Linked DNA regions of Bacillus pumilus. The protein of the gene in region 1 interacts with the protein of each later gene in a pairwise test. Links are inferred from orthologs where the notes say so. Each region holds a gene or a part of one and is shown on either strand. Other genes may lie near its edges. The genes, in order: lpdA and odhB.

Region 1 (8,477 bases):
TTAGAAGAACTCAAAAACGAGTGATCATTCAATGTTTCGACAACGATCCCAGTGGCTATTATATACAGGAGTCATATGCGTATTTTGGGTTATCCTATATCTGTATGTATAAATGGATTCACGACAAATTGACTGTTAAAAGAAAGGAAGAGGTGACTTTAGAATGGCTGCAAAAACAAAAAAAGCAATTGTTGATAGCAAAAAGCAATTTGATGCCATCAAAAAGCAGTTTGAAACGTTTCAAATTTTAAACGAAAAAGGCGAAGTCGTAAACGAAGCGGCAATGCCGGATCTCTCAGATGACCAATTAAAAGAATTAATGCGCCGTATGGTGTTTACACGAGTATTAGATCAACGTTCAATTTCATTGAACCGTCAAGGACGTCTTGGCTTCTATGCGCCAACAGCTGGACAAGAGGCTTCTCAGCTTGCAACTCACTTTGCACTTGAGAAAGAAGATTTCATTCTTCCAGGATATCGTGATGTACCACAATTAATCTGGCATGGCCTTCCATTAACAAAAGCGTTCTTGTTCTCTCGTGGACACTTTGTTGGTAACCAAATGCCTGAAGATGTATATGCACTTTCACCACAAATCATTATCGGTGCACAAATCATTCAAGCTGCTGGTGTAGCTCTTGGTTTGAAAAAGCGCGGTAAAAATGCTGTTGCAATCACTTACACTGGTGATGGCGGAGCTTCACAAGGTGATTTCTACGAAGGTATCAACTTTGCAGGGGCTTACAAAGCGCCAGCGATTTTTGTTGTCCAAAACAACAGATATGCGATCTCTACTCCTGTTGAGAAGCAATCTGCTGCGCAAACAATTGCACAAAAAGCGGCTGCAGCTGGTATCGTAGGCGTACAAGTTGACGGTATGGATGCATTAGCTGTATATGCAGCAACTGCTGAAGCTCGTGAGCGTGCTGTTAATGGCGAAGGTCCAACATTAATTGAAACTCTTACATTCCGTTACGGCCCTCATACAATGGCTGGTGACGATCCAACAAGATATCGTACAAAAGAAGATGAAAACGAGTGGGAGCAAAAAGATCCATTAGTACGCTACCGCAAATTCTTGGAAAACAAAGGCCTATGGTCTGAAGAAGAAGAGAATAAAGTCATCGAAGATGCAAAAGAACAAATCAAACAAGCGATCAAAGAAGCTGACGAACAGCCTAAGCAAAAAGTCACTGACTTGATTGAAAACATGTACGATGTGAAACCATTCAACTTAGTTGAACAGCTTGAAATTTACAAACAGAAGGAGTCGAAGTAAGCCATGGCGCAAATGACAATGATTCAAGCGATCACTGATGCGTTACGCACAGAACTGAAAAATGACGAAAACGTTCTCGTTTTCGGAGAAGACGTTGGTAAAAACGGCGGCGTATTCCGTGCGACTGAAGGATTGCAAAAAGAGTTTGGTGAGGATCGTGTATTCGATACACCACTTGCTGAATCTGGTATTGGCGGTCTTGCAATTGGCCTTGGACTACAAGAATTCCGCCCAGTAATGGAAATTCAATTCTTCGGATTCGTTTACGAAGTATTAGATTCTGTTTCTGGACAAATGGCTCGTATGCGTTACCGTTCTGGCGGACGCTGGCATTCTCCAGTGACAATCCGTTCTCCATTCGGTGGGGGAGTTCACACACCTGAGCTTCACGCTGACAGCTTAGAAGGTCTTATCGCTCAACAGCCTGGTATCAAGGTGGTCATTCCTTCAACACCTTACGATGCAAAAGGACTATTAATTTCTGCAATCCGTGATAATGATCCGGTTGTATTCCTTGAGCATATGAAACTGTATCGCTCTTTCCGTCAGGAAGTTCCTGAAGAAGAGTACACAATTGAAATCGGTAAAGCTGACGTGAAACGTGAAGGTTCTGACCTTTCAATCATCACTTACGGTGCAATGGTTCACGAATCACTTAAAGCTGCTGAAGAACTTGAAAAAGAAGGCGTTTCTGCTGAAGTAATCGACCTTCGTACAGTAAGCCCGCTTGATATTGAAACAATTATCGCTTCTGTTGAAAAAACAGGTCGTGCGATCGTTGTTCAAGAAGCACAAAAACAAGCTGGTATTGCTGCAAACGTAGTAGCTGAAATCAATGACAGAGCAATCCTTAGCCTAGAAGCACCAGTACTTCGTGTAGCTGCACCTGATACTGTATTTGCTTTCTCTCAAGCTGAGAGCGTATGGCTTCCAAACCATAAAGACGTGCTTGAAACAGCTAAGAAAGTTCTTGAATTTTAATTAAATGACTGAGGGGAAAAGAATTTATTTCTCTTCCCCTTTATCAATTACATGACCGTGTAAACATACACAACAAGGATTCAACAAAATCTAGGAGGCGAAAAACAGTGGCATTTGAATTTAAACTTCCGGACATCGGAGAAGGTATCCACGAAGGTGAGATCGTTAAGTGGTTTGTAAAACCAAACGACGAAATTAATGAAGATGACGTTTTAGCAGAGGTACAAAACGATAAAGCAGTTGTAGAAATTCCTTCACCTGTTAAAGGAAAAGTATTAGAATTAAAAGTTGAAGAGGGAACAGTTGCAACTGTAGGACAAACAATCATTACGTTTGATGCACCTGGTTACGAAAATCTTCAATTTAAAGGCAGCGAAGAAGAAGGCGAAGCAAAAACTGAAGCTCAGGTACAAGGTACTGCTGAAGCTGGTAACGAGCCAGAGAAGAAAGAAGTAGCACAAGAAGAAGCGGCAGCAGCAACTGGTGCAGGCGCACAAGAGCAAGTAGATGCTGATCCAAACAAACGCGTTATCGCTATGCCATCTGTACGTAAATATGCCCGCGAAAAAGGCATTGAAATTTACAAAGTTGCAGGTTCTGGTAAAAACGGACGTGTGTTAAAAGAAGATATCGACAGCTTCGTTAATGGTGGTTCTGCAACTCAAGAAGCAGCGCCTCAAGCAGCTGAAAGTGCAAAAGAAGAAGCAGCTCCTAAAGCGGCAGCAGCAGCTCCAGTTCTTGAAGGAGAATTCCCAGAAACTCGCGAGAAAATGAGCGGAATCCGCAAAGCGATCGCGAAAGCAATGGTGAACTCTAAGCATACAGCTCCTCACGTAACATTAATGGATGAAGTGGATGTAACGAACCTTGTTGCTCATCGTAAACAATTCAAACAAGTTGCAGCTGATCAAGGAATCAAGTTAACTTACTTGCCTTACGTTGTAAAAGCTCTTACTTCTGCTTTGAAAAAGTACCCAGTACTTAACACTTCTATCGATGATAAAACAGATGAAGTTGTTCAAAAACATTACTACAACATCGGAATTGCAGCTGATACTGAAAAAGGCTTGCTTGTTCCAGTTGTGAAAAATGCAGATCGCAAAGCAATTTTCGAAGTATCTAACGAAATCAACGAGCTTGCAACAAAAGCACGTGATGGTAAATTGGCTCCAGCTGAAATGAAAGGTGCATCTTGCACAATCACAAACATCGGTTCTGCTGGTGGACAATGGTTTACTCCAGTTATCAACCACCCAGAAGTAGCGATCCTTGGTATTGGCCGTATCGCTGAAAAAGCGGTTGTTCGTGATGGCGAAATCGTTGCAGCTCCAGTCTTAGCTCTTTCCCTAAGCTTTGACCACCGTATGATCGACGGAGCTACTGCGCAAAATGCCCTTAACCACATCAAGCGTTTATTGAATGATCCACAATTAATTTTAATGGAGGCGTAATGTCATGGTAGTAGGAGATTTCCCAATCGAAACAGATACTCTTGTCATCGGTGCAGGTCCTGGTGGATATGTAGCTGCTATTCGTGCTGCACAGCTTGGACAAAAAGTAACAATCGTTGAAAAAGGAACACTTGGCGGTGTATGTCTAAACGTTGGTTGTATTCCTTCAAAAGCATTAATCAATGCTGGCCATCGTTTCGAAAATGCTAAGCATTCTGAAGACATGGGTATCAAAGCTGAAAACGTAACAGTTGATTTCACAAAAGTTCAAGAGTGGAAAGCTTCTGTTGTAAACAAATTAACAGGTGGAGTTCAAGGTCTTCTTAAAGGAAATAAAGTAGACATCGTTAAAGGTGAAGCTTATTTCGTAGACAGCAACTCTGTACGTGTAATGGATGAAAATTCAGCACAGACGTACACTTTCAAAAATGCAATTCTTGCAACTGGATCTCGGCCAATTGAATTGCCTACTTTTAAATACACAGACCGCGTGATCAACTCAACTGGTGCTTTGGCGCTTAAAGAAGTACCTAAGAAGTTAGTTGTAATCGGTGGTGGATATATCGGTACTGAGCTTGGTACTGCTTATGCAAACTTTGGAACAGAAGTTGTCATTCTTGAAGGTGGAGACGAAATCCTTCCAGGTTTCGAAAAGCAAATGAGCTCATTGGTTAAACGTAACCTGAAGAAAAAAGGAAACGTTGAAATCCATACAAACGCTCTTGCAAAAGGCGTTGAAGAAAAATCTGATGGTGTCACTGTTACTTTCGAAGTAAAAGGTGAAGAAAAAACAGTTGATGCTGATTACGTACTTGTGACTGTTGGTCGTCGTCCAAACACAGATGAGCTTGGTCTTGAGCAAGTTGGTGTTGAATTAACTGACCGCGGAGTTGTCAAAACAGACAAACAATGCCGTACAAGCGTATCTAACATCTATGCAATTGGTGACATCGTTGATGGACCACCACTTGCACACAAAGCTTCTTACGAAGGTAAAATTGCAGCTGAAGCAATCGCTGGAGAGCCAGCTGAAATTGATTACCTTGGTATTCCTGCTGTTGTATTCTCTGAGCCAGAACTTGCAACTGTTGGATACACTGAAGCAGAAGCAAAAGAAGAAGGAATCGACATCGTTGCAGCGAAATTCCCATTCGCAGCAAACGGACGTGCACTTTCTCTTGATGCAACTGATGGCTTCATGAAGATGATCACTCGTAAAGAGGATGGTCTTGTGATCGGTGCACAAATCGCAGGTGTTGGCGCTTCTGATATGATTTCAGAGCTTAGCCTTGCAATCGAAGCTGGAGTGACTGCTGAAGATATCGCAATGACAATTCACGCACACCCAACTTTAGGTGAAATTACAATGGAAACGGCTGAAGTAGCAATCGGAAGCCCAATCCATATCGTAAAATAATGAACTTATTAAACCCCTCTCCTTGATGGAGAGGGGTTTTTTGAGCGCTGCATGAGAAAAACCCCTCATTTCATGAGGGGCTTTTCATATGGATATATAAGTGCAAGGAGAGGTCATTAATTTGTATTCACGCGGTCTAAAGCGTGGCATAATGGCGATAAAATATCCTCTTTACTACTGACATTTCCTTCAACCTTCACAATGACTTTTTCATTATTTACAAGTAAAATAGCCGGCAATTCGTCTACTTCATTTTTCCAGCCTTTAAGATCTTCTTTCACAATCATTTTTGACATTTCTTTCGGGTATTCATTCTTTAAATCGAGGACTGCATCATAATAAGGACTTTCTTTATCAAGATTTTCTGCATCTGTAAAAAAGAGAATTCTTGGTTTTTGAATATGACTGACTTGGTCTGTCTGATTCGGTATGATATACGCTAATGAGCATGAACTAAGTACAAAGAGCATGGGGAATATAATGAGAAGTGTCCTCATAAAATTCAATCTATTCACCTCAAAATCCTTTGGGGTTGTCCCAACATTTTTAGGAGCTGGTTACCTGTTAGTCACTCTAGTGTATCATGTCCTTTTTGACAATTTTCGATTGTTACCCAATTGTTACAGAATTGATATGAAGCAAAATACAATTGAAACGTTCCCACAATATGATGAGAAAATAGCACATATTCATAAAAAATAATTAAATGTGTCATACAATTAACCGTTGACAACTTAAATGTGACATCATATTATAGAAGTGTGAAATAGATTAAACGCTTTCAAATATTGAATGAAGAAAAGGGGAATGTACGTGGGTACAATTATTTGTCAAGATTGCAATGAGACCATTGATCAATTTGAAAATGAAAAAGTGACAACACTATACGGAACGTGTGGTCACTGTCATTGCTGTGATGAAGCCTCTGAATAAATAAAAAAGCATGCAGCTCCATTTGGGGCTGCATGTTTCTTTTTTATAAAATTGGTTTTTGTTCTTTAATGACACGAATCATTTCCAGCGTTGAATCTTCTGGTCCTTGCACAGGGAGACCAATTTCAATGTTTTTAAAGATATAGGAGATATTTTCTTCTGTGATAATTTCTCCTGGTATAAAAATAGGTATGCCTGGCGGGTACACCATGACAAACTCTGCGATGATGCGGCCCGCTGCTTCTTTAAACGGAACTACTTCTGTTGTGGCGTAAAAGGCATCACGCGGCGTCATGGCAAGTGATGGAATCTCAGGTAGCAAGACTTCAGTTACCTCTTGTGTGCCGCTCTCACTTGTAGAGGTTGCGGCAATGTCTTTCATGGCCGTGATCAGCGCATCGATTGTTTCATCAGAATCACCAGGGGTCACAATACATAATATGTTGTAAAGGTCAGAAAGCTCTACTTCAATCCGGTAGCTTTCTCTCAGCCATTTTTCGACATCGTGACCATTGAGCCCAAGGTCTTTAATTGAAATAATTAATTTTGTTGGGTCATAATCATACGTAGAAGCTGAACCGAGTATTTCCTTGCCAATACACGTAATGCCATCAATTTGATTCAAACGGTTCCTCGCTGATTCCGCTAAACGGATGGCTTCATCTGCAAGTGCCTTTCCTTCAGTGGCTAATCGCTTTCGAGCGACATCAAGTGACGCCAAGAGCAAATAAGATGTAGACGTTGTCGTCAACATGCTCAAAATCGATTGCACACGATCTTTTGAGATAAGCCCTTCCTTCATATTTAAAATAGAGCTCTGAGTAAGGGAACCGCCAAGTTTATGGACACTTGTTGCTGCCATGTCTGCACCTGCTTGCATGGCTGATAGTGGGAGCTTATCGTGAAAATGAATATGCACGCCGTGTGCCTCATCGACAAGGACAGGCACATGAAATGAATGGGCAATGTCTACAATCGATTTTAAGTCTGCTGAAACGCCGAAATACGTCGGATTAATCACAAGTAGACCTTTGGCATCTGGATGCTCTGTGAGTGCTTTTTTCGCTGATTCTGGTGTAATGCCGTGAGAGATGCCAAGCTCTTTGTCTATTTCTGGGTGAATAAAAACAGGAACTGCGCCAGAAAATACAATCGCGGACATAATTGATTTATGGACGTTACGCGGAACGATAATTTTATCCCCAGGTCCGCATACGGTCATCACCATTGTCATGATGGCGCCGCTTGTTCCTTGAATACAGAAAAACGTATGGTCAGCACCGAATGCTTCAGCAGCTAAATCTTGTGCTTCTTTTATCATTCCTCGAGGTGAGTGTAAATCATCAAGAGGTTCTATATTAATGAGATCAATGCTTAATGCATTGTCGCCAATGAATGCTCTAAATTCAGGGTCCATTCCGGCTCCTTTTTTATGGCCTGGAATGTGAAATTGAACTGGATTGGTTGCTGCATGTTTTTTTAGTCCAGTGTATAAGGGTGTATCATGTTGTGACAATTGCTTTCCCACCTTCATCGAAATACCTGCTATTATTGTGCCAATAACGACAGATTTCATTGCATAAAACAAAAGAATTATATTATGAACTGATCGGAATGTAAAGCATAAAATCAATCGGTTTCTGATCGAACAGATGCTATAATAAAAGCTCAAATAAGAAATGAGTGTTAAAGTGAGGGACAAGTAAATGGAATATCAATATCCAATGGACGTCGACTGGACGACAGAGGAAAAGATTGCGGTTATTTCGTTTTTTCAAGCTGTTGAAAAAGCCTATGAAAAAGGAATACCGAAGCAGGAGTTATTAGATACTTATAAACGTTTTAAAGAGATTGTGCCATCAAAAGCAGAAGAAAAGACGCATTGTGCAGCGTTTGAAAAAGAAAGCGGGTATTCTCCTTATCGTACAGTGAAAACGGCAAGAGAAGCAGAAGAGTCTACCATTATTCGTATGTAAGAAAAAACGAGCCTGTATGGGCTCGTTTTTTTATACAGATTGTTTTTGTGTAAAGCGGTATAGATATGTCACCGTTCGGAAGGCATCTTCAATTTTTGATAAGAATTCTTCATTATTCATTTGAACGACTTCTTCTCTAGGTAGCTGAATGCCGCAAAGAAGCTCGGCTTTCTTTACCGTTTGGACACGTTCAAACAGTGTTTTCAACTGTTCTGCATCGAGTTCGCTGTGACGCATGACATCTGGTTTCATATGATCTTTAGACCAAACAAAATCTTGTGGTATTTTCTTCTGAATGGTATCTAGTTCTTTTTCGAAGAGCTGACCATATTCGCCTTTTACAGGAGATTCATAAATAAGAGCAAACCAAACAAAGACATGTGTTTTCCAAAGCCCAATTTGAAAATGAGGGAGTTTTTTATACCCACGCTTGCTGTTTG
Region 2 (8,457 bases), 310 kb from region 1 along the record:
TAAAGGAGTACGGCTTAACAGAAGAAGACGTCAAGAATATTCCAATATCTATTATTAGTCCTGACGCACCAAAACACATTTCAAACGGCATAGAAGCCATTAACCATTTGAGAAATACGTATAAGCGTACGATTTCATTTGAGTTTGATCACGTACATGATTTCGAAGAGCGGAACTGGCTCTCAAAATCAATCGAGTCTGGTGAATTATTTAAGAAAAAACCAGCCGATAAACTAGTTTCTGTATTCAAGAGATTAACAGAAGTTGAGCAGTTCGAACAGTTTCTTCATAAAACATTTGTTGGGCAAAAGCGCTTCTCGATAGAAGGTTTAGACGCACTTGTCCCAGTACTTGATGAAATTATTTCAGAGTCTGTTACACAAGGGACTTCAAATATTAACATTGGAATGGCACACAGAGGCCGTTTAAATGTATTAGCACATGTGTTAGGAAAGCCATATGAGATTATTTTCTCGGAATTCCAGCATGCGCCGAATAAAGAGCTCGTTCCATCAGAAGGCTCTATTGGCATCAGCTACGGATGGACTGGTGATGTAAAGTACCATCTAGGAGCGGATCGTCAAATTAAAGACGAAGATACAAAGAGTGCGAGAGTCACGCTTGCTAATAACCCAAGTCACCTAGAATTCATTGATCCAATCATTGAAGGTAGCACACGTGCCGCTCAGGAATTGCGTACTCAAAAGGGATATCCAGCTCAAGACGTTGAAAAGGCATTAGCCATCTTAATTCATGGTGATGCAGCATTTCCTGGAGAAGGAATTGTGGCAGAAACATTAAATTTAAGTCAACTTGTAGGCTATCAAGTGGGTGGAACGATCCATATCATTGCAAACAATATGATCGGATTTACGACGGAAAGCAATGAATCTCGCTCAACGAAATATGCAAGTGACCTTGCAAAAGGGTTTGAGATTCCAATTGTTCACGTCAATGCAGATGATCCAGAAGCATGTTTAGCAGCTGTTCAATTAGCTGTGGAATACCGCAAACGCTTTAAGAAGGATTTCTTAATTGACTTGATCGGTTACCGCAGATATGGTCATAACGAAATGGATGAGCCTTCTACGACTCAGCCGATGCTATACGATGCCGTCAGAAAGCACAAAACGGTCAAGAATATCTTTGCAGATAAACTTGTCTCAGAAGGTCTTCTAACGAAAGAACAGCGTGAAGAAATCGAGCAGGCTGTAGCGACGAGAATAGAAGAAGCCTATCAAAAGGTGCCTTCAAAGAAAGAGCATACGATTCAAGAAATTGAACTGCCAGAACCAGTATCAAATGGCTTCCCAGCAGTGGATACATCGGTAGAATTTGATGTATTACGTAAGCTGAATGAAGAATTGATCAGCTGGCCGGACGATTTCCAAGTATTTGGTAAGCTTAAACGGATCCTTGAAAAACGGGCAAAAGTGTTTACAGATGACCGTAAAGTAGAATGGTCACTTGGAGAAGCACTTGCATTTGCATCTATATTAAAAGACGGTACGCCAATTCGAATGACCGGACAGGATTCAGAGCGCGGTACTTTTGCTCAAAGAAACCTTGTTCTTCACGACAGTCAAACTGGAAATGAATTTATTGCTCTTCATGAGCTAAGTGATGCAAACGCATCATTTACTGTTCATAATAGTCCACTGTCAGAGGGCTCAGTCATCGGGTTTGAATATGGTTATAATGTCTATTCTCCTGAAACGTTAGTCATTTGGGAGGCTCAATTTGGAGACTTCGCAAATGCGGCTCAAGTGTATTTCGATCAATTTATTTCGGCTGGACGTGCAAAATGGGGACAAAAATCAGGTCTAGTGATGCTCTTGCCTCATGGATATGAAGGACAAGGTCCTGAGCATTCAAGTGGAAGAACAGAGCGATTCCTGCAATCAGCTGCTGAGAATAACTGGACAGTGGCGAACCTCACAAGTGCAGCGCAATACTTCCACATTCTAAGAAGACAGGCGAAGATGCTGCTTCGCGAAGAGATTCGTCCGCTTGTCATCATGACACCGAAGAGTCTGCTTCGTAACCCGAACTCATTGTCTGAAGTCCAGGAATTAACGGATGGACAGTTCCAACCAGTTCTTGAACAACCAGGCCTTGTGCATGATCATGAAAAAGTATCGCGCCTTGTGCTATCTAGCGGGAAGGTATCCATTGATATTAGTGATCGTTTTACTCAAATGGAAGAGCCGAAAGATTGGCTTCACATTGCGAGAGTGGAACAACTATATCCATTCCCAGCCAAAGATATTAAAGCGATTTTATCAAAACTAACAAACTTAGAAGAAATCGTATGGACGCAAGAAGAGCCACAAAATATGGGGGCTTGGGGATACATTGAGCCATATTTACGTGAAATTGCGCCTGAAAAAGTAAAAGTACGTTACATCGGCCGAAGAAGACGTTCAAGTACGGCTGAGGGCGATCCAACTGTGCATAAAAAAGAACAAGAACGAATTGTATCTGATAGCTTGACTCGCAAAAACTAAGGGGGAAATGAAAAATGGCGGAAATTAAAGTACCTGAATTAGCGGAATCGATCTCGGAAGGAACGATAGCTCAATGGCTCAAGCAGCCGGGCGATTATGTGGAACAGGGAGAATACCTGTTAGAGCTTGAAACAGATAAAGTCAATGTCGAACTGACAGCCGAAGAATCTGGTGTACTCAAAGAAGTGCTGAAAGATTCTGGTGACACTGTACAAGTTGGAGAAGTCATCGGAACAATTGCAGCGGGTGAAGCTGGCGGAAGCGAGACCGCAGCTCCAGCACCTGAGCAAGAGTCTGCACCAGCTCCGAAAGATGAACCGGCTGCTGCTCAAAAAGAAGAAGCAGTGAAAGAAGAGCCGAAATCTGGTAATGGCAGAACCATCGCTTCTCCTGCAGCTAGAAAACTAGCGAGAGAGAAGGGGCTAGACTTATCTGAAATTCCAACCGTAGATCCGCTGGGCAGGGTACGAAAGCAGGATGTTGCTTCTTATCAAAAGAATGAAGCACCTGCAAGTGCACCAAAAGCCGCGCCAAAAGCAAATGCTGCGGTGCAAAATGAACAACCAGGAAAGCCAGTTGAACGTGAGAGAATGTCGCGCCGCAGACAAACGATTGCCAAACGTTTAGTTGAGGTTCAGCAAACGGCTGCAATGCTGACGACATTTAATGAAGTAGATATGACAGCTGTGATGGACTTAAGAAAGCGCCGTAAAGATGCCTTCCTTGAACAAAATGATGTAAAGCTTGGTTTCATGTCCTTCTTCACAAAAGCAGTTGTAGCAGCACTGAAGAAATATCCGCTGCTTAACGCAGAAATTCAAGGTGATGAGCTTGTCTTGAAGAAATTCTATGACATCGGCATCGCTGTTGCTGCTAACGAAGGACTTGTCGTACCGGTTGTCCGTGATGCAGACAGATTGTCGTTTGCAGGGATTGAAAAGGAAATTGGTCATCTTGCGAAAAAAGCACGAGATAACAAATTGTCTCTAAATGAGCTACAAGGTGGATCATTCACGATCACAAACGGCGGAACATTCGGTTCACTGCTTTCAACACCAATTTTAAACAGCCCTCAAGTTGGAATTTTAGGGATGCACAAAATTCAGCTTCGACCTGTGGCAATTGATGAAGAACGTTTTGAGAACCGTCCGATGATGTATTTAGCTCTTTCTTACGACCACCGGATTGTCGATGGAAAAGAAGCAGTTGGATTCCTTGTCACGATTAAAAACTTGCTTGAAGATCCAGAGCAGCTATTGCTTGAAGGATAATCTTCAATTTGAAAAGCTAGCACCTATTAAAGGGCTAGCTTTTTTTCTTTTCACTTTCAGCATTTCCTCTTTTTGACCAATATGTCGCAAGCCAGGAACCGGATAAATTATGCCACACACTAAAAATGGCACTTGGTACGGCTGCAAGTGGAGAGAAGTGTGCTGTTGCTAGAGCTGCACCAAGTCCAGAGTTTTGCATGCCTACTTCAATCGAGATGGCTCTTCGAGAAGGGATATCCATTTTGCACCACTTTGCAATAAGATAACCAAATAAAAGACCAAGTCCATTATGTAAGATCACAACGGCCAATATTAGCAGACCAGATTGAAGAATCTGCTCTTTATTTGCACTGACAACCGCTGCAATGATCATAACAATTCCGGCGACAGACACAAGCGGTAGTGCTTGAACCGCATAGGTTACTTGTTTTTTGAAAAATAATTTAACGATGACCCCTAAGACAATAGGAATGAGCACAACTTGTACAATTGATAAAAATAGTGCTTCTGGCGATACAGGTAACCAAGATTTTGCAAAAATTAAAATGAAAACAGGGGTTAAAAACGGCGCAAGTAATGTTGATATGGTAGTGACAGCTACAGATAAAGCTGTATTTCCTTTCGCCAAAAAAGTCATAACGTTCGATGCTGTACCGCCTGGGCAACAGCCTACGAGAACAACTCCTACTGCGATTTCGGACGGGAGTCTTAGTCCGTAAGCTAACAAAAAGGCGAGAAGCGGCATGAGTGTGTACTGCGTCAGTACCCCGATCAGAACATAAAGAGGTTTTCGAAACAGTTCTTTAAAATCTTCAGCAGATAAAGTAAGCCCCATCCCAAACATAATAATACCGAGTAAAAAAGGAATATAAGATCCAATTTTAGAGAATTCCGCAGGAAAGGCGAATCCAAGAAATGCAAAGACAATGACCCAAATCGCAAACGTTCTACCTGCAAACTGACTAATACTTAAAAGAATCTTCATATATTGCTTCATCTCTCTTTCTATACATATCTTTTTTATTTTAAATGAATTTTCTGAAAAAACAACCCATTCTTTATCAAGTTGTTTATAATTATATTATGTAAACCATAAATACTCCATATAAGCGGATGCCTACATGGAGTAGCGTTGTTAAAAAGGGGTCCATTTCACTTGCTGAGCTTGCTTAAGCCGTGCTTCTGGCTCATGCCAGTCAACGACATTCCACCAACGATCTACATAGGCCGCTTTTTCATTCAGATATTGCAGATAGTAGGCGTGTTCCCATACGTCAAGAGCGAGAAGAGGGATCACATCCCATTGTGATAAAAATTGGTGGCGTTCTGCTTGTAAAATCTCTAATCGCTGAGATCTGGGCGCCCAAACGAGAATCGCCCAGCCGACACCTTCTACTTGTTTAGCTGCAGCAGAAAATTGGGCTTTGAATGCATCATAGCTTTCAAACGATTGTTCAATCTGGCGAAGCATTTGCCCAGTGGGCTTTCGCTTCCCTGAAGGACTCATGGAAAACCAAAAAATGCAATGTAAATAGTGTCCCGCACCATTGAAGGCAAGCTCCCGTTCCCAATGCTTGATCATCTTAAAATCATTGGTTCTTCTCGCTCTTTTTAAGGCAAGCTCAGCTTGGTTCAGACCATCAACATATGATTGGTGATGCTTCTGGTGATGCAAATACATAATTTCTTTTGAAATAAACGGTTCTAGTGCATCATACCGGTAAGGGAGAGGGGGTAATTGATGACCGCCAACTGCTACATCTCGCATTGCATCTTGTGGAATTATATCCTCTGCAATACTTTCAGCCAATGTGTACCACTCTTCTTCACTGGAATGCTCATCATTCATGATGAACGATAAATGTTCTGCTTTTTGACGGATGTTGTCATCTTGAATTGCATCTTGAATGGAGCTAAGCCAATCTTTAAGCTGCATACGATATTCTTCCTTATTCATTTTTACGCCTCATTTCTTCTAAAAATGTGGAACAAGCCATCATTGGAAAAACAAATGGATAGCTATGATAGGTAATGTAAAATTGCTTTGGAAGACCAATGCCTACTGGATAGTGCAAAGCTTTACTCGAATGCTGATGTTGAATCAAAAACGAGATGGCTTTTAAAATCGATTTGTCATCTGGCTGCACGTATTGTAAAAGTGCCTCAGCAGCCCAAGCCGTTTGAACCACTGTTCCAAATGGAAGCGGGACATATCTTTTAACCTCTGAACTTTTACACGATTCTCCGAAGCTGCCATCTTCTAATTGAATGGTTTTTAAAAATCGACATGCTTTTTGAACAGCAGGATGCGATGAGGGGATGCCACTAGCCTTTAGTCCAGTTAACGCAGCCCAAGTACCATAAATATAGCAAACGCCCCATCTGCCGTACCATGATCCGTCCTTCTCTTGATGATCAAGCAGCCATTTCACACAATGATCTTTTTGCCTTTGCATGAGTGGTGACTTGTCGTTCTCTTCAGAAGCGATAAGGTGGAGCACACGACCTGTAATATCAGGAGTAGAAGGATCAATGGCCGCATCCTCAGCAGATTCGAGCGGGAGATGACGAAGCAAGAAGTGATCTTGATTTTTTTCAAAAGCTGAAAAGCCACCATCCCGGTTTTGCATGGAAAGAAGCCAATCAAATCCTCGTTTCCACTGAACAGGAGCATAAGTTTGAGGAATGGCTTTTAACACAATTTGCGTATCATCACAATCTGGGTTATTTGTGTTCAAATCTGAAAAACCAAAGCCTCCCGGAGCCGCATGCCGGTTATGGATTGCCCAATCTGCTTTCTTCATTTGCTGCCGGTTCAGTAAGTACGTAAAAGACTTTTTAATAACTGGATCATCTTGTGTTCTGCCCGCTCGCTGAGAAGCATAACTGACAAGCGCTGTATCCCAAACAGTAGATGTAGAATTCTCAGCGTATTTCTTCCCCCCACAGTCAGTGACTAGCTGTTTCATCCCTTTGACTGCTTTTAAAATGAGATGATGTCCCGGAGAGTATCCAAGACTCATGAGAGCATAGACCATAAAAATACTGGCACTTAAATAGCTGTACAGCGTGCCATCTTTTTCAAGACGGTCAAACATATATCGCTTCGCTGCCTCATACCCGAAAAAGTCGAACCTGCTGTCGAGTGCTGTATACGACCGCATGTACGCTAGAAAGTGGTGAGTGGAACGTTCTTCTCTTGCCATAAACCAGTCAAAAGGATTTTTAGACATGTTCGCATCAAGATGTGATAAGCTTGGAAACTGCTCATGGGAAGTATATCGTTTGTTAAGTGCAATCATCATTGGGACAAAATGAATTCTTGCATAGGCACTAAGATGATAGAAGTGAAGCGGGAAGTATGTAGGGATGAGTAAAAATGAAAGTGGGGCATAGAAGTATGGCCAAGGGTGCATTCCATTGACGGCAAGCATCCACTTTGTCATAAAATGAACGTCTTTTAATCCACCTTTTGATCGTATATATCGTGCTGCTTTTTCCATATGCGGCTCATCTTGTTGATACCTGCCTGACACAAGCATTCCGCAGTAGCCTTGCACAGTCGCGGTTACATGTCCCGCCTGATCATGATACAAAGAGAAAGAACCATCCTCATTTTGCTTTTCGCGAATTGCTTCTGCCAATTGATGAACCAAAGCCTGATCCGTATCGCCGACAGCCTTTAATAACATAATTAAAAAAGCATTTGTCATCATGGACCCTTCAAAGCAGAAGACAAAAGCGCCATCTTCTCGTTGTCTATGCTGCATTTGCATGTGCAGTTCATCCATATATACGTTTACTTTCGTTTTGAAATCTTGCATATTCTGCCATGCTCCTTTCCTTTATTACTATATTCAGGAGCCTGCCTGTCACATGCAATCACAAAAAAGCCGATGACTTGGTCACCGGCTTAATAGGCGTCATTAGTCTTGGAGGTTAATCCACACACTTTTGACTTCTGTATAGTTGTTAAGGGCGTATGATCCCATTTCTCTGCCAAGACCTGATTGCTTGTATCCTCCAAACGGGGAGGCAGCATCAAAGACGTTGTAGCAGTTGACCCAAATCGTGCCTGCTTCAAGGCTTGCAGCAATATCATGGGCATGCTTTAAGTTTTCTGTCCAAAGTCCTGCGGCTAATCCATAGTCAGACTGGTTGGCTCTTTCGACCACTTCTTCAATGGAATCGTAAGGAATCGCAGATAGGACAGGTCCAAAGATTTCTTCTTTTGCGATGGTCATATCATCTTCTACATCTTTAAAAACAGTAGGGGAGACAAAATAACCAGCCTCATAAGGGCAATCGCCACCGACAACAGCTGTTGCACCTTCTGATTTACCTTTTTCAATATAGCCTAACACGCGCTCATGCTGTTCTTTACTGACAAGAGGCCCGATTTGTGTATCTTGATGAAGACCGGCTCCTTGTTTGAGGGATGTTGCATATTCAGCCATTTGATCAACAACCTCATCATATTGACTCCGGTGAACAAAGACCCTAGAACCTGCACAGCATACTTGACCTTGGTTAAACATAACCCCATTTAAAGCACCAGGAATGGCTTTCTTTAAATCGGCATCTGGCAAAATAATGTTTGGTGATTTTCCGCCAAGTTCTAATGTGACTCTCTTAATGGATTTGGCAGCTTTCTCCATAATGAGTTTCCCAACACTTGT

Evidence for each region.
Region 2: the proteins of lpdA (region 1) and odhB interact in binary tests that used the Escherichia coli proteins (3 or more experiments, as listed by UniProt). The link is inferred for Bacillus pumilus from one-to-one orthologs.

Annotation. Positions count from the first base shown.
Region 1 is NZ_CP047089.1:1,964,118-1,972,594, reverse strand. Bases 3,051-5,921 are described here. They hold lpdA (dihydrolipoyl dehydrogenase), read left to right. Parts: upstream 3,051-3,715; coding sequence 3,716-5,128; downstream 5,129-5,921. Other genes in these bases: GPS65_RS09555 (hypothetical protein), read right to left, coding at 5,245-5,625; GPS65_RS09565 (dihydrolipoamide acetyltransferase family protein), read left to right, coding at 3,051-3,711. Outside these bases: pdhA (pyruvate dehydrogenase (acetyl-transferring) E1 component subunit alpha), read left to right, coding at 164-1,279; pdhB (pyruvate dehydrogenase complex E1 component subunit beta), read left to right, coding at 1,283-2,260; more of GPS65_RS09565, read left to right, coding at 2,368-3,050; GPS65_RS09550 (GapA-binding peptide SR1P), read left to right, coding at 5,942-6,061; GPS65_RS09545 (aminotransferase class I/II-fold pyridoxal phosphate-dependent enzyme), read right to left, coding at 6,105-7,577; GPS65_RS09540 (UPF0223 family protein), read left to right, coding at 7,768-8,037; GPS65_RS09535 (DUF1054 domain-containing protein), read right to left, coding at 8,068-8,477. UniProt on the Escherichia coli protein: Lipoamide dehydrogenase is a component of the glycine cleavage system as well as of the alpha-ketoacid dehydrogenase complexes.
Region 2 is NZ_CP047089.1:2,272,593-2,281,049, reverse strand. The notes cover bases 1,799-4,649. They hold odhB (2-oxoglutarate dehydrogenase complex dihydrolipoyllysine-residue succinyltransferase), read left to right. Parts: upstream 1,799-2,521; coding sequence 2,522-3,778; downstream 3,779-4,649. Other genes in these bases: GPS65_RS11175 (bile acid:sodium symporter family protein), read right to left, coding at 3,813-4,649; sucA (2-oxoglutarate dehydrogenase E1 component), read left to right, coding at 1,799-2,507. Also shown: more of sucA, read left to right, coding at 1-1,798; more of GPS65_RS11175, read right to left, coding at 4,650-4,763; GPS65_RS11170 (superoxide dismutase), read right to left, coding at 4,914-5,735; GPS65_RS11165 (terpene cyclase/mutase family protein), read right to left, coding at 5,728-7,602; GPS65_RS11160 (aldehyde dehydrogenase family protein), read right to left, coding at 7,705-8,457. UniProt on the Escherichia coli protein: E2 component of the 2-oxoglutarate dehydrogenase (OGDH) complex which catalyzes the second step in the conversion of 2-oxoglutarate to succinyl-CoA and CO(2).